Regions from separate parts of the Burkholderia sp. BCC0044 genome, predicted to be linked through region 3. Evidence: predicted binding sites of a transcription regulator. Region 3 holds the regulator's gene; each other region holds the start of a gene.
The links. The regulator HrcA, encoded in region 3, represses chaperone genes, less so after heat shock. The targets are predictions, from matches to a motif close to TTAGCACTCNNNNNNNNNGAGTGCTAA.
Positions count from the first base shown of each region.

Region 1: the regulator HrcA is predicted to act here: its motif matches at 3,491-3,517, upstream of rpoH (RNA polymerase sigma factor RpoH).
Region 2: the regulator HrcA is predicted to act here: its motif matches at 2,828-2,854, upstream of HWX14_RS18745 (co-chaperone GroES).
Region 4: the regulator HrcA is predicted to act here: its motif matches at 3,730-3,756, upstream of HWX14_RS07110 (co-chaperone GroES).

Region 1 covers NZ_CADFDO010000005.1:78,858-84,733, reverse strand. The annotation lists gene cydB (cytochrome d ubiquinol oxidase subunit II) at 1-226, opposite strand, end outside; gene HWX14_RS28370 (cytochrome ubiquinol oxidase subunit I) at 258-1,838, opposite strand; gene cydP (cytochrome oxidase putative small subunit CydP) at 1,828-2,109, opposite strand; gene rpoH (RNA polymerase sigma factor RpoH) at 2,495-3,430, opposite strand; gene pagL (lipid A 3-O-deacylase PagL) at 3,789-4,358, shown strand; gene HWX14_RS28350 (nuclear transport factor 2 family protein) at 4,404-4,787, shown strand; gene leuA (2-isopropylmalate synthase) at 4,932-5,876, opposite strand, start outside.
Region 2 covers NZ_CADFDO010000003.1:384,619-390,494, reverse strand. The annotation lists gene HWX14_RS18755 (LysE family transporter) at 58-672, opposite strand; gene groL (chaperonin GroEL) at 852-2,492, opposite strand; gene HWX14_RS18745 (co-chaperone GroES) at 2,505-2,795, opposite strand; gene HWX14_RS18740 (alpha/beta fold hydrolase) at 2,938-4,221, opposite strand; gene HWX14_RS18735 (class II aldolase/adducin family protein) at 4,606-5,286, shown strand; gene HWX14_RS18730 (sigma 54-interacting transcriptional regulator) at 5,407-5,876, shown strand, end outside.
Region 3 covers NZ_CADFDO010000001.1:1,703,219-1,709,094, reverse strand. The annotation lists gene HWX14_RS07690 (carbohydrate-binding protein) at 1-342, shown strand, start outside; gene recN (DNA repair protein RecN) at 500-2,149, opposite strand; gene HWX14_RS07680 (NAD kinase) at 2,169-3,071, opposite strand; gene hrcA (heat-inducible transcriptional repressor HrcA) at 3,203-4,225, shown strand; gene hemH (ferrochelatase) at 4,366-5,430, shown strand; gene HWX14_RS07665 (RNA-binding S4 domain-containing protein) at 5,533-5,876, shown strand, end outside.
Region 4 covers NZ_CADFDO010000001.1:1,572,065-1,577,940, forward strand. The annotation lists gene HWX14_RS07090 (hypothetical protein) at 1-92, opposite strand, end outside; gene HWX14_RS07095 (rubredoxin) at 197-367, opposite strand; gene HWX14_RS07100 (hydroxymethylpyrimidine/phosphomethylpyrimidine kinase) at 623-1,489, shown strand; gene groL (chaperonin GroEL) at 1,676-3,316, opposite strand; gene HWX14_RS07110 (co-chaperone GroES) at 3,363-3,656, opposite strand; gene HWX14_RS07115 (SRPBCC family protein) at 4,049-4,561, opposite strand; gene HWX14_RS07120 (DUF1571 domain-containing protein) at 4,605-5,237, opposite strand; gene HWX14_RS07125 (quinol oxidase) at 5,234-5,653, opposite strand; gene HWX14_RS07130 (anti-sigma factor) at 5,680-5,876, opposite strand, start outside.

The sequences.
Region 1 (5,876 bases), on a different contig from region 3:
GCGGCCAGGCCGCGAACATCGCGCCGCCGGCCGTGATCAGCCACACCTGGTTGCCTTCCCACGTCGCGCCGACGGTGTTGACGATGATGCGGCGCTCCTCGTCGGTCTTGCCGAGGAACGGCAGCAGCGCGGTGGCGCCCATGTCGAAGCCGTCGGTGACGGCGAAGCCGATCAGCAGCACGCCGACGAGCACCCACCAGATCAGCTTGAGAGTTGCATAGTCCATAGCGATTCCTTGTTCGGTTGCGAGGGCGTGCTCAAACCGCGGCCCGCTCGCCGGCGGCGGCGAGTTCGTGGTGATAGCGGCCGGTATGCAGCGACGACGGGCCGAGGCGCGCGTACTTGAACATCAGCTTGATCTCGATGACGAACAGCGCGGTGTAGAACAGGATGAAGCCGGCGAGGCTCAGGTACAGGTCGCTCGGCTGCAGGCTCGACGCGGACAGGTGCGTCGGCAGCACGCCGGCGATCGTCCACGGCTGGCGGCCGAGCTCGGCGACGATCCAGCCGAATTCGATCGCGATCCACGGCAGCGGGATCGCCCACACCGCGTAGCGCAGGAACCAGCGGCGGTTGTCCTGCAGCAGTTCGCGGCGCGCGCAGAACCAGAACGCGGCGATGAACGTCGCGACGAACAGGAAGCCGAGGAACACCATGATCCGGAACGAGAAGAACACCGGCGCGACGGGCGGGATCGTCTTCTTCGCGGCGGCCTTGATTTGCTCGGGCGTCGCGTCGGTCACGTTCGGCGTGAACTGCTTGAGCATCAGCCCGTAGCCGAGATACTGCTTGTGCTGGTCGAACAGCGCGCGGGTCGCGTCGCTCGTGTCGCCCTGCTTGAGCTTCTGCAGCGCGCCGTACGCGATCATCCCGCTCTGGATGTGTTCCTCGCTGTGCTTCGCGAGATCGCGCAGGCCGATCACCGGTTCGTCGATCGAGCGCGTCGCGATCAGGCCGAGCGCGTACGGGATCTTGATCGCGTAGTCGGTGCGCTGGGCCTCCTGGTTCGGGATGCCGATCAGCGTGAACGACGCGGGCGCCGGCTGGGTTTCCCATTCGGATTCGATCGCGGCGAGCTTCATCTTCTGCACTTCGCCGGTCGTATAGCCCGATTCGTCGCCGAGCACGATCACGCACAGCGTGGCCGCGAGGCCGAAGCCGGCCGCGACCGCGAACGAGCGCAGCGCGAAATCGACGTCGCGCTTCTTCAGCAGGTACCACGACGACACGCCGAGCACGAACATCGCCGCCGACACGTAGCCGGCCGACACCGTGTGCACGAACTTCACCTGCGCGACCGGGTTGAACAGCACGTCGAACAGGCTCGTCATTTCCATGCGCATCGTCTGGTAGTTGAACTCGGCGCCGACCGGGTTGTTCATCCAGCCGTTCGCGACCAGGATCCACAGCGCGGACAGGTTCGAGCCCAGCGCGACGAGGAACGTGACGATCAGGTGCTTGACCTTCGACAGCCGGTTCCAGCCGAAGAAGAACAGCCCGACGAACGTCGATTCGAGGAAGAACGCCATCAGGCCTTCGACCGCGAGCGGCACGCCGAAGATGTCGCCGACATAGTGCGAGTAGTACGACCAGTTCGTGCCGAACTGGAATTCGAGCGTGATGCCGGTCGTCACGCCCATCGCGAAATTGATCCCGAACAGCTTGCCCCAGAACTGGGTCATGTCCTTGTAGACCTGTTTGCCGGTCATCACGTAGACGGCTTCCATGATGACGAGCAGCCAGGACAGGCCGAGCGTCAACGGCACGAACAGGAAGTGGTAGAGCGCCGTGATGCCGAACTGCAGACGTGACAGATCGACGACTTCGCTACTTATCATGGTGGTCTCCCTCGGTGGGTGCAGGCGCCGGCACCGAGAGCAGCTTCTCGGCCACGGCGGCAGGCGGCAACGACATGTGCTCCGCCTGCGGATGATTGAAGAATGCGTATTTGAGCGACATCAGGAGGATCAGCTTGACGATCAGCATCAGGGTGATGTCGCGGGCGAGGGTCGGTCCGCGTGCCCATGCGGCGATGCGCGCACGCCAGCCGATCGTGCCGGCCGGCCGCGAAGGCGGCGCAGGCTTTTTATTGATCGAGATCAAGGCGATTATCCTGAATCGATTGAAGTCGGATTGGGGGCGACGTTACGTCGGATTTATCACGGCCGTGAAGCTGTTTTAATCCTTTTGCGCCTGACATGCCAATTTTAAAAGGACGGCTTTCCGATGCCGAGTGCTGCGCTGCGGCAGACCGTCGCGAAACACGGGGTAGAAATTGAGGTAGATCAAGGTTGTGCGGAAGGGCGCCGCAAATGGCCTGATACCCGGTGAATCGGGTCAATTAATCGGCGAAGAAACGGACGGTGAAACGCGCTGAAAAAGCGGGTGAAAAGCAGTAGAAAAACGGCGGGAAAGCGGCGGGAAAGCGGACGAAAAAAAAACCGCTGCCGGTCAGGCAGCGGTTTGGGGTGAAGCGCGCTGAAGCGCCGCGGATTTACGCGTATTCGGCGAGGGCGGTGCGCATCTTTTTCATCGCGCTCGCTTCGATCTGGCGGATGCGTTCCGCCGACACGCCGAACTCGGCGGCGAGATCGTGCAGCGTCGAGCCGCCCGAGCCGTCGTCGTCGACGTGCAGCCAGCGCGCCTCGATGATGCGGCGGCTGCGCGCGTCGAGCGCGTCGAGCGCCTGCGCGATGCCGTCCGTCTGCAGCATGTCGCGCTGACGTGCGGCCAGCACGGCGGTCGGCTCGTTGTGCGAGTCGGCCAGGTAGGCGATCGGCGCGTACGATTCCTCGCCGTCTTCCACTTGGCCCTCGAGCGCGATGTCGCCGCCCGACAGGCGCGTTTCCATCTCGGTGACTTCCTCGCGCTTGACGTTGAGCTCCTGCGCGAGGCCGTCGATTTCCTCCGGCGTCATCGCCTGCATGCTCTTCTTGTGGCTGCGCAGGTTGAAGAACAGCTTGCGCTGCGCCTTCGTCGTCGCGACCTTCACCATGCGCCAGTTGCGCAGGATGTACTCGTGGATCTCGGCCTTGATCCAGTGAATCGCATACGACACCAGGCGCACGTTTTGCGACGGGTCGAAACGCTTCACCGCTTTCATCAGGCCGATGTTGCCTTCCTGGATCAGGTCGCCGTGCGGCAGGCCGTAGCCGAGATAGTTGCGCGCGATCGACACGACGAGGCGCAGGTGCGACAGCACGAGCCGGCGCGCCGCGTCGAGGTTGTTGTCTTCACGGAATTCGGTTGCGTACCGGCGTTCCTCTTCGGCGGTCAGCAGCGGAATGCGATTGACGGCCTGGATGTACGCGTCGATGTTGCCGAGCTGGCCGGGCAACATCGATTGGGCTGCGAGCGCCAGCGAGCCTGCCGATTCGGCCTTGGCCGGCGTCGGGCTCAGGGTGTTCGGGAGGGTCAGGGCGTTGCTCACTAAAAACTCCTTTGGAATCAGGGACAAACCCCGGTCTCGGATGAGATTCCGTGGGTCATCTTAGCACTCCCGTAATACGAGTGCTAATTCCTTAGAGCGGGCGGGGGCTTCCGAGTTCCCGATTTTCTATCGAACCGGTGGAGTCGATAGTCTAATCTGCGACAAGAACCGCGCCGCGAAGTTCCGTAAGCCATTGTTTCTGATGGGAATCGGTAGACGATTTCGATTTTTGTCGTTTTGGAAGCAAGCCATTTCGCTTCGTGATGCCGATTCGAAAAGTCCTTTACCATACCATTCAGTTCGCTCGGGCCCGGCCGTTGCCGCAGGCTCCATTCAACCCACAAAGTTGGAGTGTCAGATGAACAATAAGAAGAATCGCCGGCCTCGCAGCCGGCTGGTGCTGCATGCGATGCTGGCGGCGTCTCTTCTGGGCGGATCGGGTGCGGCTTTCGCGGATCGATGGGGGATCCAGGCGGGCGGCGGGTTTTCGGATCGCCGCGGGATCGACAAGGCCGATATCGGCGTGGTGTGGGATCCGGGCTGGAACTGGTGGGAAATCGGCGGCTGGCACTTCGCGTTCGTCGTCGAAGGGCACGCCGGCTACTGGCACACGGGCGGCAACGTCCACGGCAACATCGGCGAGTTCGGCGTCACGCCGATGTTCCGTTTCATCAAGAGCAGCGGGCAGATTCGCCCGTTCATCGAGGCGGGCGGCGGCGTCCGGCTGCTGACGCATCCGACGATCTCGGACAATTTCTCGCTGTCGACCGCGTTCCAGTTCGCGCCGACGGGCGGCGTGGGCGTGCAGTTCGGTCAACGGCAACAGTATCAGGTCGGCTACCGTTTCGAACATGTGTCTAACGCGGGTATCAAAGAGCCGAATCCTGGTATAAATTTCCACCAGTTCTACCTGCAGTACAACTTCTGATCCGTACGCCCGGGCAACGCGGGCGCGTTGCCGAGGAGTCAGGCGATGGCGAAGGTGGTCGATGCGATCCGCGCGCTCGAGCGCGACCGGTTCCGGGCGATGGTGGACGGCGACGGCGAGGCGCTCGATGCGCTGTTGTCGGACAAGGTGTTTTTCGTCCATACCAACGGCAAACGCGAAACCAAGCAGCAGTTCATCGACGCCATCGTCGCCGGCCGCCGCCGCTATCGCCAGATCGAAATCCAGTCGCAGGACGTGCTGCCGGTCGGCGACGCCACCTGCGTCGTCACCGGGCGCGCGTTGATCGAGATGGAAACGAACAACGGCGGCCTCGTCTTCCCGATCGCCTATACGTCCGTCCACACGCACGACCAGGGTCGCTGGTGCCTGTTCGCGTGGCAGGCGACGCGGTGCGCGACCGAGACTTGAGCGCGGGTAGCACTCCTTTTCATGCCTCGACCGAAGCGGCCTTCCGAGCCGCTTTTTTGCTGCCTCGTGCGGCGCGGATCGCGCGGCGCACGGGCGGTCACGCACCGCTCCCTGACGTTTCAACCCTGCATCGAAGCCCGGCGGTCAGGCCGCCGCGCGGTGGTCCGCGCAGTGCCATGCCGAGCGGTTGATCGCGCTGACGACCGCATCGAGCGCGGCGCTCGCCGCATCGGCATGCACGCCGACCCCGTGCCGCAGCGGCGCGTCGCCGATCCGGCAACCGACCGATACCGCGATCCGGCCGTCCGCCGTGCGCGTGTGTTCGCACGATGCGACGTCGATCGCGGCGCCGGCGGCCGCTGCAAATGCCGCGGCGAAATGTCGCACGACGTCGTCGAGCGTCGCGTCGGCGGCGGGCGCCGTCGCGATGTCGCGGTTTTGCCAGCGTGCGCCGCTGCCGTGGCGCGCGGCCGGCCCGTCGGTCTCGAAGAATTCGCGCGCGAACAGCGTGCAGATCGCGTCGCCCGTCACTTCCTCGCCCGATGCGTCGGCGAGCGTCTGCACCGCATGGCTGAATTCGATCTGGACGCGGCGCGTCGGCGTGAAGCCCATTCCGCGTTCGAGCAGGAACGTCGCGCCGCCCTTGCCGGACTGGCTGTTCACGCGGATCACCGCGTCATAGCTGCGGCCGAGGTCGGCCGGGTCGATCGGCAGGTACGGCACCTCCCAGATCGCGTCCGGGCGCTGCTGCGCGAAGCCCTTGCGGATCGCATCCTGGTGCGAGCCCGAGAACGCGGTGAACACGAGGTCGCCCGCGTACGGGTGGCGCGGATGCACGGGAATCTGGTTGCAGCGCTCGACGACGCGGCGCACCGCGTCGATGTCGGAGAAATCGAGGCCCGGGTCGATCCCTTGCGTGTAGAGGTTCAACGCGAGCGTGACGAGATCGACGTTGCCGGTGCGCTCGCCGTTGCCGAACAGGCAGCCTTCGATGCGGTCGGCGCCGGCGAGCAGCGCGAGTTCGGCCGCCGCGACCGCGGTGCCGCGATCGTTGTGCGGATGCACGGACAGCACGATGCTGTCGCGATA
Region 2 (5,876 bases), on a different contig from region 3:
CGGTCGGCATGGCAACTGAGCGGCGCGGGCTCCGAAAAAGGACAAATACGCAGCGGATCAACGTCCGGCCAGCATCCGGCCGCCCACGCCCATCAGCAAGAGACCAGCCGCCGTATCGAGCACGGCCTTGCGTCGGACCAGCAGCCGGCGCACCGACGGATGCGATGCGAGCAGCGCCATCGTGCAATACCACGCGGCCGAGATCGCAACCGACAGCGCGACGACCGATAGATCGAGCCATGCGGGCGCATGAGCCGGCACCATCAGCGCGAAGATGCTGCCGTAGAACGCGACGGATTTCGGGTTCGTCATGCTGACGACGTAGCCCTTCCGAGCCGCGTTCCAGTCGGACATCGCGGCCGGCGCGGAAACGGGCAGCGGCTGGCGTGCGGTCATGATCATTTTCAGGCCGAGCCAGATCAGGTAGGCGGCGCCCGCCAGCCGCAGCGCGGTGTGAACCCACGCGACATGCGTGACGAGCAGGCTCAGGCCGGCGATCGCGATCGCGGCCCAGGTGCCGGATGCGGCGGCGAGGCCGAGCCCCGTCATCACGCCAGCGCGGCGCGACATCACGGCAGTCGACGTGACGATCACGAAGTTCGGGCCGGGGCTGGCGACGCTCAGCAGCAGGACGCCGGCGAGCGGAAGCAGGGTGTTGGCGATGGGCGACATGGCGTGGAAGCGGCAAGGCGGAACGGGTCTTCATCTTACCCGAGCGCGGCGATCGGCCCGCCGGCCACGGCATTGCGTCGCGCCAAAGCAAACAACGCGTGACGACTTCCATCGCCACGCGTTGCAGGATCCTGCCCAACCGCGCACACCGGCGAACCGGCGCGCACGCTGCTGCGTCGTCAGAAATCGAACCCCGGCCCGCCCGCACCCGGGCCGCCCGGCGCGGCGGTCGGCGCCGCATCCTTCGGCGCTTCGAACACGGTCGCATCGGTCGTCAGCAGCAGCCCGGCCACCGACGCCGCGTTCTGCAGCGCGGTGCGCGTGACCTTGGTCGGATCGAGCACGCCCGATTCGACGAGGTCGCCGTACTCGCCCGTTTGCGCGTTGTAGCCGAAGTTGCCCGTGCCTTCCGCGACCTTCGCGACGACGACGCTCGCTTCCTCGCCCGCATTCGTGACGATCTGGCGCAGCGGTTCTTCCAGCGCGCGCAGCACGATCTTGATGCCCGCGTCCTGATCGGGGTTCGCGCCCTTCAGTTCGCGGATCGCCTGCCGCACGCGGATCAGCGCGACGCCGCCGCCCGGCACGATACCTTCCTCGACGGCCGCGCGCGTGGCGTGCAGCGCGTCGTCGACGCGGTCCTTCTTCTCCTTCACCTCGATTTCGGTCGCGCCGCCGACCTTGATCACCGCCACGCCGCCCGCGAGCTTCGCGACGCGTTCCTGCAGCTTCTCGCGGTCGTAGTCGGACGTTGCTTCTTCGATCTGCACGCGGATCTGCTTCACGCGCGCCTCGATGTTCTTCGCGTCGCCCGCGCCGTCGATCACCGTGGTGTTTTCCTTGCCGACCTCGATGCGCTTCGCCTGGCCCAGTTCGGCGAGCGTCGCCTTCTCGAGCGTCAGGCCCGTTTCCTCGGCGATGACCTGGCCGCCGGTGAGGATCGCGATGTCCTCGAGCAGCGCCTTGCGGCGATCGCCGAAGCCCGGCGCCTTGACCGCGACCGTCTTCAGGATCCCGCGGATGTTGTTCACGACGAGCGTCGCGAGCGCTTCGCCTTCGACGTCTTCCGCGATGATCAGCAGCGGCCGGCCCGACTTGGCGACCTGTTCGAGCACCGGCAGCAGGTCGCGGATGTTCGAGATCTTCTTGTCGTGCAGCAGGATGTACGGGCTTTCGATCTCGGCGATCTGCTTGTCCGGATTGTTGATGAAATACGGCGACAGGTAGCCGCGATCGAACTGCAGCCCTTCGACGACGTCGAGCTCGTCGGCGAGCGACTTGCCGTCCTCGACGGTGATCACGCCTTCCTTGCCGACGCGATCGATCGCCTCGGCGATGCGCTGGCCGATCGATTCCTCGCCGTTCGCGGAGATCGTCGCGACCTGCGCGATTTCCTTGCTCGTGGTGGTCGGCTTGCTGATCTTCTTCAACTCGTCGACGGCCGACGTGACGGCCTTGTCGATGCCGCGCTTCAGGTCGAGCGGATTGAGCCCGGCCGCCACGTATTTCTGGCCTTCACGGACGATCGCCTGCGCGAGCACGGTGGCCGTGGTCGTGCCGTCGCCGGCCGCGTCGCTGGTGCGCGACGCGACTTCCTTCACGAGCTGCGCGCCGATGTTCTGAAGCTTGTCCGCGAGTTCGATTTCCTTCGCGACCGACACGCCGTCCTTCGTGACGACGGGCGCGCCGAAGCTGCGTTCGAGCACGACGTTGCGGCCCTTCGGCCCGAGCGTGACCTTCACCGCGTTCGCGAGAATGTTCACGCCTTCGGTCAGCTTCGACCGTGCGATGTCGCTGAAAAGAATTTCCTTGGCTGCCATGATTGCGCTCCGTTATTGATTGACGACCGCGACGATGTCTTCTTCGCGCAGCACGAGAAACTCGTTGCCGTCCACCTTGACGGCTTGCCCCGCGTACTTGCCGAACAGCACGCGTTCACCGACCTGCAGGTCGGGCACGATGCGCTGGCCGTCCGTGTCCTTGCGGCCGGGGCCGACGGCGATCACTTCGCCCTGGTCGGGCTTTTCGGCGGCGCTGTCGGGGATCACGATGCCCGACGCGGTGGTGGTTTCCTGGTCGAGTCGCTTCACGATCACGCGATCGTGCAAGGGGCGTAGGCTCATTTTTTCGTCCTGTCCTGTTCTGTCGAAATTGGCTGGCACTCTTTAACAGAGAGTGCTGACGAGTATAAAAATGCATGGCGGCGCGATCCAATAACGGATTTGCACAAGCATTCGCGCCGTCGTGCAAAGCGCGGTGAGCCCGTTATTGCGACACGGCGGGCTGCGCGACCGGCGAGCAGACAGGGCGGATCGTCTCGCCGGCCAGCACGCGCTTCACGAACGGAATCGAATCGGCGAGCGACGCGTTCACGGTGCCGTTGTGCTCGCGGCCCGCATACAGATGCGCCTCGACCGTCGTGCCCGCCGCGCACGCGTCCTTGGCCAGCGCAAGTTCGAGCGGCGCCAGCCCGTCGTCCGCGCCTGCACCGATGAACACGGGCGTCGCGATCTTCAGCGTCGGGTACTTCAGGTAATCGTCCCACCACGCCTTCAGCCGCGCATCGCCGCCCGGTTTCACGGTGTTCGCGTGCGTGAGGTGCGCGAGCGCCGCATCGTCCTCGAGCGACGCGAGGCAACTGATGCGCGCCTGTTCGAGGATCGGCAGTGCGGTGTCGGTCAGCACTTCGTCGGCGCGCAGCGACGGGTCGATCTGCTGCGCGGACAGCACCGAGTAGAACTGGTACGCGAGCGTCGGATCGACGCGTTCGGGATCGCGCCGGTAGGCCGTCTCGAACTTCGGCAGCGATGCGAGCGTGGCGCGCGACGCGTTGTAGATCGTCCCGGTCGCGACGGTTGCGCGGATCGCCAGTTCGGGCGCATAGACCGGCGCGTAGCCGGCCGCCGCGATCACGGCCGAGCCGCCTTGCGACTGGCCGACGAGCACGACCTCGTTCGCGAGGCCCGGCACGCCGCCGAGCACCGCGCGCACGCTGTCGAGCAGCGTGTAACTGTTCGAGCGGTTGTTGAGCTGCGGATTCGGGCCGGGCGTGCCGAGGCCCTGATAGTCGGTGGCGACCACCGCGAACCCTTGCTGAAGCCATGCGTTCAGGTAACGCACGTCGCGATACGCGCGGCCGAACCACGACGGCGCGCAGATGTCGGCCATCCCGAACGTGCCGTGCGCCCACGCGACGATCGGCCAGCCGCCGGCCGGCGGCGTGCCGCGCGGCACGAACAGCGCGCCCGACACCGCGATCGGCGTGCGGCCGCCGACGCCGTCGGTCGATGCATACAGGATGCGCAGTTGTCGCCCGGCGCTTGCAAGCCCGAGCGTCGCGGGCAGCGCTTCGGTGCGCAGCAGCGCGCCGGGCGTGGCCGGAATGTCGTGGTCCCACGTGTAGAACGCGGATACGCGGCCGTCGCCCTGCAACGGGTCGGATGTGGGGACTCGGCCGGCCGAAGCCGCGAGCGAGACGACGGGAGGCACGGCGAGTGCCGATACGAGCAGCGTGCGCGCGGCGAGGCCGCGCAGGGAAAGAAGCGTCATGGTCGGATGGAGGTCGATGAGAGCGGATGCGCCGGACCAGGCCGGCGCGGGCCGAGTGCGATGCAAGTTTCGAACCAGCGGGGTCGTTGCGTACGCAACACACGGCACGGCGGGCGATCGGCGCGATGGCGCGCGCATCGCGCATACGCACCGGCTGCGTGTCGTGCAGCAATCCCGGCCGGCACGGTGTTGCTTGCGCAACAGACGCGTCTGCGCGGGCTGCACTGCGCAAGTCGGGTATCGCGCGCCTGCGCCGCGCCGGCCGGCCTTCGATACGCCCATCGCGGCGCTGGCACGATTGCTGCTGATTCGTTGACCGTGCATCGCGACGTTGCGGCGTTGCGACGCGAGCCCATCCGTTCAACCGATCAAGGAAACTTCCTCATGTCCGTCACCCAAGCCATCGACAGCGGCGAACTCGTGGCATTCGTCGAACGCGCGACGCGCGAATTCGCGCAGGCCGCGCGCGTGCTGAAGGAAACGCGCACGCTGTCCGCGACCAACACGTTCCAGGCGTTCCAGCGCGTGCCGGGCACGGAGCTCGTCGTCGCACTGTCGGCGCCGAGCCCGTGGGCCGCGTCGCAGGAGGTCCAGCCGGTCGTCGTGACGCTCGACGGCGACGTGCTGCACGGCGATGCGCGCGCGGGCGGCCACGGCCCGCGCTACGCGGGCGTATTCCGCGAGGCGCCGGAAGTCGATGTCGTGATCCACGTGCACGGCCCGTATCTCGGCGCATGGGCGAGCGCGCATCGGCCGCTGCCGATCCGTTACGCGCCGGCCGCCCGCTACACGCGGGCCCGCGAAATCCCCGTCTACGTCGATCGTCGCCCCGGCGAGCCGCGCTTCATCGTCGACACGATCCGGCGCGATCCCGACGTGCCGGCGATCATCGAGGCGAACGGCGGCGCGACGTTCTGGGGCAAGTCGATCCTCGACGTGTCGAAGTACATCCTGATTCTCGAGGAAGCCGCGTATTTCCAGGCGCTCGCGGAACCGCTCGGCGGCTCGCTCGAATTCGGGCCGGGCGCGCTCGAACAGCAATGGAAGATGACCGGCCTCGCATGATGCCGCGCGGCGGCCGGCGCAATCCGGCCGCCGTCATACCGATAGCTCGATGAATTGGTTCGTGGCCGGCGTGCGCCTTGCTATCGTCGAACCTTCCCCGTTCAACACGCCGGTCGTGCCATGGCCATCTTCAGCTTGCCGGACCCGACTTCGCACGCGATCACGATTCGCGCGAAGGCACTGACGTTCGACGATCCCAAATCGCGGGTGCTGCTCGAACGCATCCAGCTCGTCGCACCGAGCGATGCGACGGTGCTCGTCACCGGCGAGAGCGGCACGGGCAAGGAGCTGATCGCGCGTCTCGTGCATTCGCTGAGCGAGCGTCACGACGGGCCGTTCGTCGCGGTCAACTGCGGCGCGTTTTCGGAAACGCTGATCGAAAGCGAGCTGTTCGGCCACGAGCGCGGCGCATTCACCGGCGCGATCAACAGCCAGCCCGGCTGGTTCGAATCCGCGAATCGCGGCACGCTGTTTCTCGATGAAGTGGGCGACCTGCCGCTGTCCGCGCAGGTCAAGCTGCTGCGCGTGCTGCAGGAGCGCGAGGTGACGCCGGTCGGCTCGCGCAAGACCGTGAAGATCGACGTGCGGCT
Region 3 (5,876 bases):
GCCGGGGTGTCGATCGTCCAGAACGGCGCGAGCGCGACGTTTATCGCGCCGAAGGCGCACGACGAGCGTCGCTATGCGTTCAGGCTGATGGTGACCGACGTACAGGGCCGCCACGCGAACGCGGCGCACGACGTGACCGTGCGCGCGTCGGCGGGCGAGGGCGCGGCCGCGTGGGATCCGAAGAAGACTTACGCGACGCCGTGCCACGAGGTCAGCCATGCGGGCAAGACCTGGCTCAACGGCTGGTGGGTGCTCGGCGATGTGCCCGGGACGGGCGGCGAGTGGGCGGCATGGCGCGAGAAGGGTGTCGCGAACATGCATGCGATGTGCAAGAGCAAGTAAGTGCGGCTGCGGCCGCGGTGCGGGTAGCCGTGACGGTGGAAGCCGCGGGGTTTGCTGTGATACGCCGCCCTGCGCCGCCTGCCGCGACAACGGGCAGCAGCGTGCCTTCGCGCGGACGCCGCTCACCGCTTCGGCGGGCGGCACGCTTGCGAGCCGGTCAGGCCGCCAGCATTTCCTTTGCGTGCTTGCGCGTGGTGGCCGTGATCTCGAGCCCGCCGAGCATCCGCGCGACTTCCTCGACGCGGCTCGCCTTGTCGAGCGGGACGACCGACGACACGGTGCCGCCGCGCTCGTCGGCGCCTTTCGCCACCTGGAAATGATGGTCGCCGCGAGCGGCGACCTGCGGCAGGTGCGTCACGCACAACACCTGGCGCTCGCGCCCGAGCTGGTGCAGCAGGCGGCCGACCACTTCGGCGACGCCGCCGCCGATCCCCGTATCGACTTCGTCGAAGATCAGCGTCGGCGTCGGGCTCGCCGCGCTGGCGATCACCGCGAGCGCGAGACTGATCCGCGCGAGTTCGCCACCCGACGCGACTTTCGCGAGCGGTCGCAACGGCACGCCCGGGTGCCCGGCCACGCGGAATTCGACCTGTTCGAGCCCGTGCGGGCCGCCGTCGGCGAGCGGCACGAGCGCGACTTCGAAGCTGCCGCCCGCCATCGACAGTTCCTGCATGCCGGCCGTGACGGCCGTGCCGAGCGCCTTGGCGGCCTGCGCGCGCGCCTTCGACAGGCGTTTGGCGTCGGCGAGATAGGCTTCCCGCACCTTTGCCTGCGCGGCTTCGAGCGCGCCGAGATCGGCGGCCGCGTCGAGCGCGGCGAGTTGCGCGCGGCGCGCCGCATGCTCCTCATGAAGCGTGTCGGGCGGCAGCCGGAACTTGCGGGCGGTCGAGTGCAGCGCGTCGAGGCGCGTTTCGACCTGCGCGAGCCGCTCCGGGTCGAGATCGACGCGCTGCGCATAGTGCGACAGCGAATAGACGGCTTCCTGCAACTGGATCTCGGCCGGCTCCAGCGACGCGAGCGCGTCGCCGAGCGCGGTGTCGTAGTCGGCCAGGCTGCGCAGCTTCGACACGATCGCGCCGAGCTGCGCGAGCATCGCGTCGTCGGACTCGGACAGCGCGTTGAGCGCGCCGCGCACGCCTTCGATCAGGTTCGCCGAATGCGACAGGCGCTTGTGTTCGTTGCTGACTTCGTCCCATTCGCCGGCTTGCGGCGCAAGCTTGTCGAGCTCGGCGAGCTGCCACGCGAGCTTTTCGCGTTCGAGCTGCAGTTCGCGCTCGTGCGCCTTCGCGGCGTCGATCGCCTGCGTCGCGTCGCGCCACACGCGCCACGCGCGCGCGACGTTCGCGGCATCGGCGACGAGCCCCGCGTGCGTGTCGAACAGCTCGCGCTGCGCGTCGGGCCGCATCAGCAGCTGGTGCGCGTGCTGGCCGTGGATGTCGACGAGCATCTCGCCGAGTTCGCGCAGTTGCGCGAGCGTCGCGCTGGTGCCGTTGATGAATGCACGCGAACGGCCGTTCGCGTCGATCACGCGGCGCAGCATCACGGTGTCCTCGGCGTCGAACGCGTGTTCGTCGAGCCAGCGCGCGACGCGGTCGTGCGGCGTGAATTCGGCCGTGATGTCGGCGCGGCCGCAGCCGGTGCGCACGACGCTCGCGTCGGCGCGTTCGCCGAGCGCGAGGGCCAGCGCGTCGATCAGGATCGATTTGCCGGCGCCGGTTTCGCCGGAAAAGACGGAAAAGCCGCTGTCGAATTCGAGATCGAGCGCGGCGACGATGACGAAGTCGCGGATCGAGAGGTGGCGGAGCATGGTGTCGGGCGGAGCGGCGTCAGGACGCCTTGTCGTCTTCGTTCGATGCGTGTTCGTTCCAGTGCAGCTTCTTGCGCAGCGTCGTGTAGTAGCTGTAGCCGATCGGGTGCAGGAACGGCACCGTGTGCTTCGAGCGGCGCACCTCGATCGTATCGTTCAGTTCGAGCGACGTGAACGACTGCATGTCGAAGTTCACGTTGACGTCGCGGCCGCCGACGATCTGGATCGCGATCTTCGAATCGTCGGGCAGCACGATCGGCCGGTTCGACAGCGCGTGCGGCGCGATCGGCACGAGCACGATGCCCGCGAGCTGCGGATGAAGGATCGGGCCGGCCGACGACAGCGCGTAGGCGGTCGAGCCGGTGGGCGTCGCGACGATCAGGCCGTCCGAGCGCTGGTTGTACATGTAGCGGCCGTCGACCGACGCGCGCAGCTCGACCATCCCGGAGAAGCCGCTGCGGTTCACGACGACGTCGTTGAACGCGAGCGCGTGGTAGATCGGTTCGCCGTCGCGCATGATCCGCGCCTCGAGCAGCGAGCGCTCCTCGCGCTCGAACTTGCCGGCCAGCAGCACGGGCACGAGCGCATGCATGTCGGATGCCGCGATGTCGGTGATGAAGCCGAGCCGCCCGTGGTTGATGCCGATCAGCGGTGTCCGGTAGGGCGCAAGCTGGCGGCCGATGCCGAGCATCGTGCCGTCGCCGCCGAGCACGATCGCCACGTCTGCTCGCGCCCCAATTTCTGCCGGGGTGAGCGCCGGGTAGCCGGCGATGCCGATTTCCCGCGCGGTATCGGCTTCGAAGACGACCTCGAAGCCGAGCGTGGCGATGCTGTCCGCCAGCGTGGCGAGCGGTTCGGCGATGCCGGGCGTGTTGCTCCGGCCGACGAGCGCGACAGTACTGAACTGATTACCGGTTTTCATGCCGGCATTACACCATAGCTCGTTGACGAAAAGAACCGGGTGAACGCCGACGGGGCCGGATCGGGCCGGCCCGCGCAATGGTGGCCGACGCCACTCGCCGTGCTCGCGCGGTTGCGCTAAAATTTTCCACCATGCTAGATCCTCGCGCACGAACCCTCCTGAAAACCCTGATCGAACGGTATATCGCCGACGGTCAGCCGGTCGGCTCGCGCACGTTGTCCCGTTACTCCGGGCTCGAGCTGAGCCCGGCGACGATCCGCAACGTGATGTCCGACCTGGAGGAGCTCGGCCTCGTGTCGAGCCCGCACACGTCGGCCGGCCGCGTGCCGACGCCGCGCGGCTACCGGCTGTTCGTCGATACGATGCTGACGGTCGAGGCCCCGATCGACGCCGAGGCCGTCGCCCGCCAGGTGCAGAACACGCTGCAGGCCGGCGAGCCGCAGCAGCGGGTGGTGGCGGCCGCCGCGAGCGTGCTGTCGAACCTGTCGCAGTTCGCGGGCGTCGTGCTGACGCCGCGCCGCAGCCACGTGTTCAAGCAGATCGAGTTCATGCGCCTGTCCGACAAGCGCATCCTGCTGATCATCGTCACGCCCGAGGGCGACGTGCAGAACCGGATGCTCGCGACGCCGCGCGACTATTCGCCGTCGCAGCTGACCGAGGCGTCCAACTACATCAATGCGCATTTCGCCGGCCTGTCGTTCGACGAGGTGCGCCGCCGCCTGCGCGACGAGATCGACCAGCTGCGCGGCGACATGACGACGCTGATGCACGCGGCCGTGACGGCCAGCACCGAGGTGCCCGACACCGAGGACACCGTGCTGATTTCCGGCGAGCGCAACCTGCTCGAAGTGGCGGACCTTTCTTCCGACATGGCGCGGCTGCGCAAGCTGTTCGACGTATTCGACCAAAAGACGGGCCTCCTGCAGTTGCTCGACGTGTCGAGCCACGCCCAGGGCGTGCAGATCTTCATCGGCGGCGAATCGACGCTCGTGCCGATCGAGGAAATGAGCGTCGTCACCGCGCCGTACGAGGTGAACGGGCAGATCGTCGGCACGCTCGGCGTGATCGGCCCGACCCGCATGGCGTACAACCGCGTGATCCCGATCGTCGACATCACCGCGCGCCTGCTGTCGCTCACGCTGAGCCAGCAGTAATCGCGGCACCGACGCCGTCCCGCCATCGTGCCGCGGCGTCGTGCGCGCGGCCAGTCGGCCGAATGGCCAGCCGACCCGATCGAGACGGCCCGCTATAATTGAGGGCCGTCCGGTCCCGTGCCTCGAGCACGTTCTTGCCCATGCGTTTCGATCTTGAGCCGCCTTCGAGCGTCGCGGCCGCCCATCGCATCGGTGTGCTGCTGATCAATCTCGGCACGCCCGACGCGCCCACGCCGCGTGCGGTGCGGCGTTACCTGGCCGAATTCCTGTCGGATCCGCGGGTCGTCGAAATCCCGCAGGCCGTCTGGCAGGTGCTGCTGCGCACGCTGATCCTGCCGCTGCGCGGCCGCGCGTCCGCGAAGAAATACGCGGCCGTCTGGATGCCCGAGGGCTCGCCGCTGCGCGTGTACACCGAGCGCCAGACCGACAGCGTGCGGCACCTGCTCGTGTCGAACGGCTATCACGTGACGGTCGATTACGCGATGCGCTACGGCAGCCCGAACATCGCGCACGCGCTCGCGCAGTTCAAGCGGGCGGGCGTCGAGCGCGTGCTGCTGATGCCGATGTATCCGCAATATTCGGCGTCGACCACGGCCACCGCGTTCGATGCCGCATTCGACGCGTTCGCGCGCATGCGCAATCAGCCGGAAGTGCGCACGGTGCGGCACTACGCCGACCATCCGGCCTATATCCACGCGCTGGCCGAACAGGTGCGCCAGTACTGGGCGCAGCACGGCCGGCCCGATTTCGCGGCCGGCGACAAGCTGGTGCTGAGTTTCCACGGCGTGCCGAAGCGCACGCTCGACCTCGGCGATCCCTATCACGACCAGTGCCAGCAGACGGGCGCGTTGCTGATGGCCGCGCTCGGGCTGTCGGGCACCGAGTGCCGCGTCACGTTCCAGTCGCGCTTCGGCAAGGCCGAATGGCTGCAGCCGTACACCGCGCCGACGCTGCGCGAGTTCGGCGAGGCCGGCGTGCGGCGGGCCGACGTGTTCTGTCCCGGCTTCACGGCCGATTGCCTGGAGACGATCGAGGAAATCGGCATGGAAGTGCGCGACGAATTCCTCGCCGGCGGCGGCAAGACCTTCCACCGGATTCCGTGCCTGAACGGCGCGTCCGCATGGATCGGCGCGCTCGGCGAGATCGTCGCGGAGAATCTGCAAGGCTGGCCCGTCAAGGCCGCGCAGCCCGAAACGGTAAGCTGAGATGAAACGATCCCCACGTTCGCTTTGTTCGCTCGGGGAGGACGAAGTCCTCCAAGCGAACGCCGATCCCTACGTGTACCCGGCAGCCTGCCGGAGGCTGACATGAACTACAAGATTTCCACGGAGCCGGGCGCGAAGCTGCGCATCGACAAATGGCTGTGGGCGGCCCGGTTCTTCAAGACGCGCTCGCTCGCGACCGATGCGGTCGACAAGGGACACGTGAAGATCGGCGGCGCGGCGGTCAAGCCGTCGAAGGACGTGCGGGTGGGCGACGATGTGGAGATTGCGATCGACGGCATCGTCTGGCACATTGCCGTGCTCGGCGTGTGCGACGTGCGCGGGCCCGCGAGCGTCGCGCAGACGCTCTACGCGGAAACGGAAGCGGGGCGGGCCGCGCGGCTCGCCGAACTGGAGCGGCGCCGCACGTATCGCGAGCCGGCGGCCGA
Region 4 (5,876 bases), 130 kb from region 3:
GCCGCCAGCCACGCGTCGGCCGCGCGTACGGCGCCGCCACGCGGGTTGGGCAATGCGTCAGGGTGGGGAACGTTCGCCGGATCGGACGTCATGGACACGCGCGCCTGTCATCGTCAAGTCGCTCGCGCGAACCGCGGCGCGCGAGCGCCGGGCCGGTGCGAGGCCTGAGCGGAGTGTCCGTGGGCCAGCGGTCCGATCAGATCTGGACCATCTCGAAGTCTTCCTTGCGGGCGCCGCATTCGGGGCACGTCCAGTTGATCGGGACGTCTTCCCAGCGCGTGCCCGGGGCAATGCCCTCTTCCGGCAGCCCGGCTTCTTCGTCGTAAATCCAGCCACAAATCAGGCACATCCAGCTCTTGTATTCCATCTTAAGCCGCGTCGGGGAAAAGTCGGTAAATTCGGGAGCCATGATGGTACCGTGTCGGGGCCGGACTGCCTAGCAATCGCGCTGGAGGACGGCAACTACGTTGCGCTGCGCTAAAAAATCCGTCGTACCGGCCGGATTCCACCGCATAATGGTTGAAAAGTGCGGCCTGCCGGGCAACACAGGGCCGAACAAGCCCATTCGCCTCGCCGTCCGCATCTCCGTCGCTTGTCCGTTTTTCTCTTGCCCCATTTTTACATGTCCAGCAACGCCCCTCCGATCGTCCTCACCTTCGGCCTGTCCGATCCCACCGGCGGCTCCGGCCTCCAAGCCGATCTGATGACCCTGGCGAGCATGGGCTGTCACGGCGTGTCCGTCCTGACCGGCTATACCGTGCGCGATTCGGCCGCCTGCGATGAAGTGACCGGCCTCGATCCCGATGTCGTCGCCGCGCAGGCGCGCATGCTGCTCGAAGACATGCCGGTTGCCGCGTTCAAGATCGGCGCGGCGACGCGCGCGGAAGTCGTGAGCGCGATCGCCGAGGTCGTCGCCGACTACGACGGCGTGCCGCTCGTGCTCGCACCGGACTTCACGCTCGACGACGAGCACGTGCTCGCCGCCGACGACCTGCGCGAATCGATCGCCGACCTGCTGGCGCCGCAAACCACGCTGCTGGTCGCCGACCACGCGACGCTGATCGCGCTGGCCCAGCCGGATGGCGACGCCGAAGCGCCGAATCTCGACGCGGCCGTGTCGCACCTGCTGTCGCAGGGTTGCGAATACATCCTGTCGTCGGAAACGGGCTCGCACCGGCTCGTCAACACGCTGTACGGCGAGGAAGGCCAGCTCCGCGAAGACATGTGGGATCGCTCGCCGCACCGGCTGATGGGCATCACCGACACGCTCGGCGCGGCCATCGCGGCGCTGCTCGCGAACGGCCAGGAGCCGCCCGAAGCCGTGCGCGAGGCGCAGGAATACCTGTACCAGGCCGTGCGCGACGCGTTCCGGCCCGGCATGGGCGCGTACCTGCCCGACCGGTTCTTCTGGGCGCGCAGCAACGACGAGTCGGACTCGCCGCCGGCCGTGAAGGCCGACGCGGTGCTGAGGACGTCGCACCGGCATTGAGTCGTCGGCGGCGGGCAGGTGCCGTCGCCGCACGTCGCGCCGTTTTGCGGCCGATGCATCCGGCCGAGCCGCGCACGCGTCAAAAACCCCTTGCACCAATAAAAAAAGACCCGCATCGCTGCGGGTCTTTTCTTTTGGCTGGAACGCGCATCGCTGCGCGCTCCGGACACCTTCGACCGAAGTCGATTACATGTCCATGCCCATGCCGCCCATGCCGCCCGGCATGCCGCCCGGCATCGGTGCGTCTTCCTTCGGCAGTTCTGCGACAGCTGCGTCCGTCGTCAGCAGCAGGCCTGCAACCGAAGCTGCGTTCTGCAGTGCGGTGCGCGTGACCTTGGTCGGGTCGACGACACCGGCTTCAACCATGTCGACGTACTCGCCCGTTGCTGCGTTGTAGCCGTAGTTGCCCGTGCCTGCAGCAACTGCCGCCACCACGACGCTGGCTTCTTCGCCGCCGTTCGTGACGATCTGGCGCAGCGGCTCTTCCATCGCGCGCAGCACGATCTTGATGCCGGCGTTCTGGTCGGCGTTCGCGCCGGTCAGGCCTGCGATCGCGGTGCGTGCGCGGATCAGCGCAACGCCGCCACCGGCCACGATGCCTTCTTCCACAGCTGCGCGCGTGGCGTGCAGTGCGTCTTCGACACGTGCCTTCTTTTCCTTCATTTCGACTTCGGTCGCAGCACCGACCTTGATCACTGCAACGCCGCCGGCCAGCTTAGCCACGCGCTCTTGCAGCTTTTCACGGTCGTAGTCCGACGTCGCTTCTTCGATTTGCGCGCGCACTTGCTTCACGCGTGCTTCGATGTTCACGGCTTCGCCTGCGCCGTCGATGATCGTCGTGTTTTCCTTGCCCACTTCGATGCGCTTCGCCTGGCCCAGCTCTGCCAGCGTTGCCTTCTCGAGCGTCAGGCCGGTTTCTTCCGCGACGACTTGACCGCCGGTCAGGATCGCGATGTCTTCCAGCATCGCCTTGCGACGATCGCCGAAGCCCGGCGCCTTGACCGCAACGGTCTTCAGGATGCCGCGGATGTTGTTGACGACCAGCGTGGCGAGCGCTTCGCCTTCGACGTCTTCAGCGATGATCAGCAGCGGACGGCCAGCCTTCGCGACTTGCTCGAGCACCGGCAGCAGATCACGGATGTTCGACACCTTCTTGTCGTGCAGCAGCACGAACGGGTTGTCGAGGACGGCGACTTGCTTGTCCGGGTTGTTGATGAAGTACGGCGACAGGTAGCCGCGGTCGAATTGCATGCCTTCGACGACGTCGAGCTCGTCGGCCAGCGACTTGCCGTCTTCGACGGTGATCACGCCTTCCTTGCCGACCTTGTCCATCGCTTCAGCGATGCGATCGCCGATCGACGAATCGCTGTTCGCCGAGATCGAGCCGACCTGTGCGATTTCCTTGTTCGTCGTGCACGGCTTGCTGATCTTCTTCAGCTCTTCGACAGCCGCTGCGACTGCCTTGTCGATGCCGCGCTTCAGGTCCATCGGGTTCATGCCCGATGCGACGTACTTCATGCCTTCGCGAACGATCGATTGCGCGAGGACGGTTGCCGTCGTCGTGCCGTCGCCTGCGTTGTCGCTGGTCTTGGAAGCAACTTCCTTGACCATTTGCGCGCCCATGTTCTGGAGCTTGTCCTTCAGCTCGATTTCCTTCGCGACCGACACACCGTCCTTGGTGACCGTCGGGCCGCCGAAGCTGCGCTCGAGCACGACGTTGCGGCCCTTCGGACCCAGCGTGACCTTGACTGCGTTGGCGAGAATGTTCACGCCTTCGACCATCTTCGAACGGGCGGAATCGCCGAATACGACGTCTTTAGCTGCCATCTTCTAACTCCTTGAATTCTTGGGAATATGTACCGTCGGAGGACGCTTACTTGGCGTTGACCACGGCCATGATGTCTTCTTCGCGCATGACCAGCAGTTCCTGGCCGTCGACCTTCACGGTCTGACCTGCGTACTTGCCGAACAGGACACGATCGCCGACCTTCACGTCGAGCGCGATCGGGGCGCCCTTGTCGTCGCGCTTGCCCGGGCCGACCGCGAGGATCTCGCCTTGATCCGGCTTCTCGGCAGCTGCTTCGGGGATCACGATGCCCGAGGCGGTCTTGGTTTCCTGATCCAGGCGCTTGACGATCACGCGATCGTGCAAAGGACGAAGGTTCATATTCACTCCTCTCTTGACTGAGATTGAAGAACGCTTAGGGAAGCTGCCCGGCTTATCGCCCGGCAGAGAATTGTTAGCACTCTCGTGCAGCGAGTGCTAATTATATGGACGGGTTTTGACAAATTCAAGAAGGGAAACCAGAGGAATTTTCGAGGCGGTGCCGCGGCGGGAAAACACACGAAAACAACAAAAAACCCTTTTAAAACAAAGCCATTTCGAACACGGGCGGCCCGAGATGCAGGCCCGGGCGGCCCGCGTATCCCATCCCGCCCCGTTTGGACACCGGGTAAGCCCGGAGTTCCTGAGGCCGGCGACATCGCATCAAAAAAACCGTGCGGGCACCGATTTCGTCTGCCGCGACGTGCGCGTTCGCCAGCGTCTCGGGGTCGATCTCACGCGTCGGCGCAGTCCGCGCCCGACAGCGGCCGGAAGGTCCGGCCGTCCGTCTCGACGGCCGCGCCCAGCCGCTGCGCGAGCCCCTTCGCGCCTTCGCGCATCACGACGTCGTGATTCCATCGGAACAGCGGCCGGGCGAGCGGCTCCAGCCAGTTCATCCAGCCGTGCGTGCGGATATGCCAGTCGTAGCGCACGACGGTGCGCGCGCCGTCGGCGGCGAACGACCAGCGTCCGTCGCCTTCGATCGCGCCGCTCGCGCGGCCTTCGAGCGCATGCGGCCGCTCGACGCGCCGCACGCGCATGTCGAAGGTCAGCCGGTACGGCAGCGCACCCTTCCAGGTATACCGGTGCAGCGCGCCGACGCCGCGCGCGTCGCCCGGCTCGAGCTCGACGGTGCGCACCGCGCCCTTCCACCAGTCGGGCCAGCGATCGACCTGGTAGATCGCATCCCAGACCGCCGCGAGCGGCGCATCCACCCGCCAGGTCGTCGAAAACCGGTACTCCGCCATGCAGCCTCCGGCATGCGCGTCAGGAACGCGAATCGGCGCGCCGTCACGGCGCGAAGAAGCGCTCGGGAAACGCGACGTCGATCTCCACGTCGTCGAGCGTCACGGTTTCGAGCGGCACGTCGTCATCGCCCGCGTAGCTGACGACCTTCAGCGGAAAACCGTCCGCGGCGTCGAGCCACAACCGGTAGCGGTGCACGCCGTCGACCGCGTGCGCGGGCGCGCCCGTGACCAGCACGCGCTGCGCGGTCCGGCCGCCGACGGCCTCCTCGCCTTCGGTCACCGTCGCGCCGCCCTGCTGCAGCGCATGAACGTTGCGCAGCAGTTCGCCGACGTCCGAGCGGTCGACCCGGTGGCCGGCGCGGTCGCGCACGAGCGGATTGGACGGCGACAGCGTCAGCGCGGGCGGCGCATGCGTGCCGAACGGACGCAGCCGCACCTTGCCGTCGCCGGGATCGTACGCGAGCACCGCGCCGCGATGCGGCGAGACGAAATCCATCCGGACGAAGCCCGGTTTCAGGTACGCGTAACGGATTTCGGTGCGCGCGCCGTCGCGCGCCGACGAGCGGATCGTCGCGCGGTACGAGCGGACGTGGTCGAAATGCGCCTGCGCGACGCTCACGGGATCGGCTGTCATGCTCGCTCCTATCAGGCTCGCGGCCAGCAACGCGGCGATCACGGCGCCGCCTCGACATCGAGCACGCCTTCCATCCCGCGCTCGCGATGGCTCCTGAAAAACAGCAGCCGGTGCGTGCAATAGTAGGCGAATCGACCGGGCTGCACCGGCGTGAAACGAAACGTCTTCGGCGTCGTGCCGAGCTCGGTACGTACCGCGATACCGGCCTGCGGCGCGTCGAGTTCGAAGCTGTGCGGCACCACGCCGGGCTCGGCCGACACGGTCAGCTCGACCGGCGCGTGCGCGCGGACGATCACGTGATTCGGCCGGAAGAAATAGCTGCCGCCGACGATCGTCACGCGCTGCACACCGTCCGCGTCGATCGGTACGCGCACGGGCGGGTCGCCCTCTGCGCGCGCAAGCGTCGTGCCCGCGACGAACATCGCCAGCACGAGTCCCTTCATCATCGCCGTCTTCATCGCCTGCTCCCTGCGGGTGCCGCGCGTCAGCCTTTCCACGCGTCGGTCGGCCCGCCCAGCGCACCGCATGCGTCGATCGCGAGCTCGCGCAGACGCCGTTCGTCGCCGCGACCGGATAACGCATAACCCATGCCGCGATCCGACCAGAAATACGTGTAGCGGCCATCGGCCGACATCGCCTGCGGCGCGAGACGCCGCGCATCGTACGCGGTCATGTACAGCG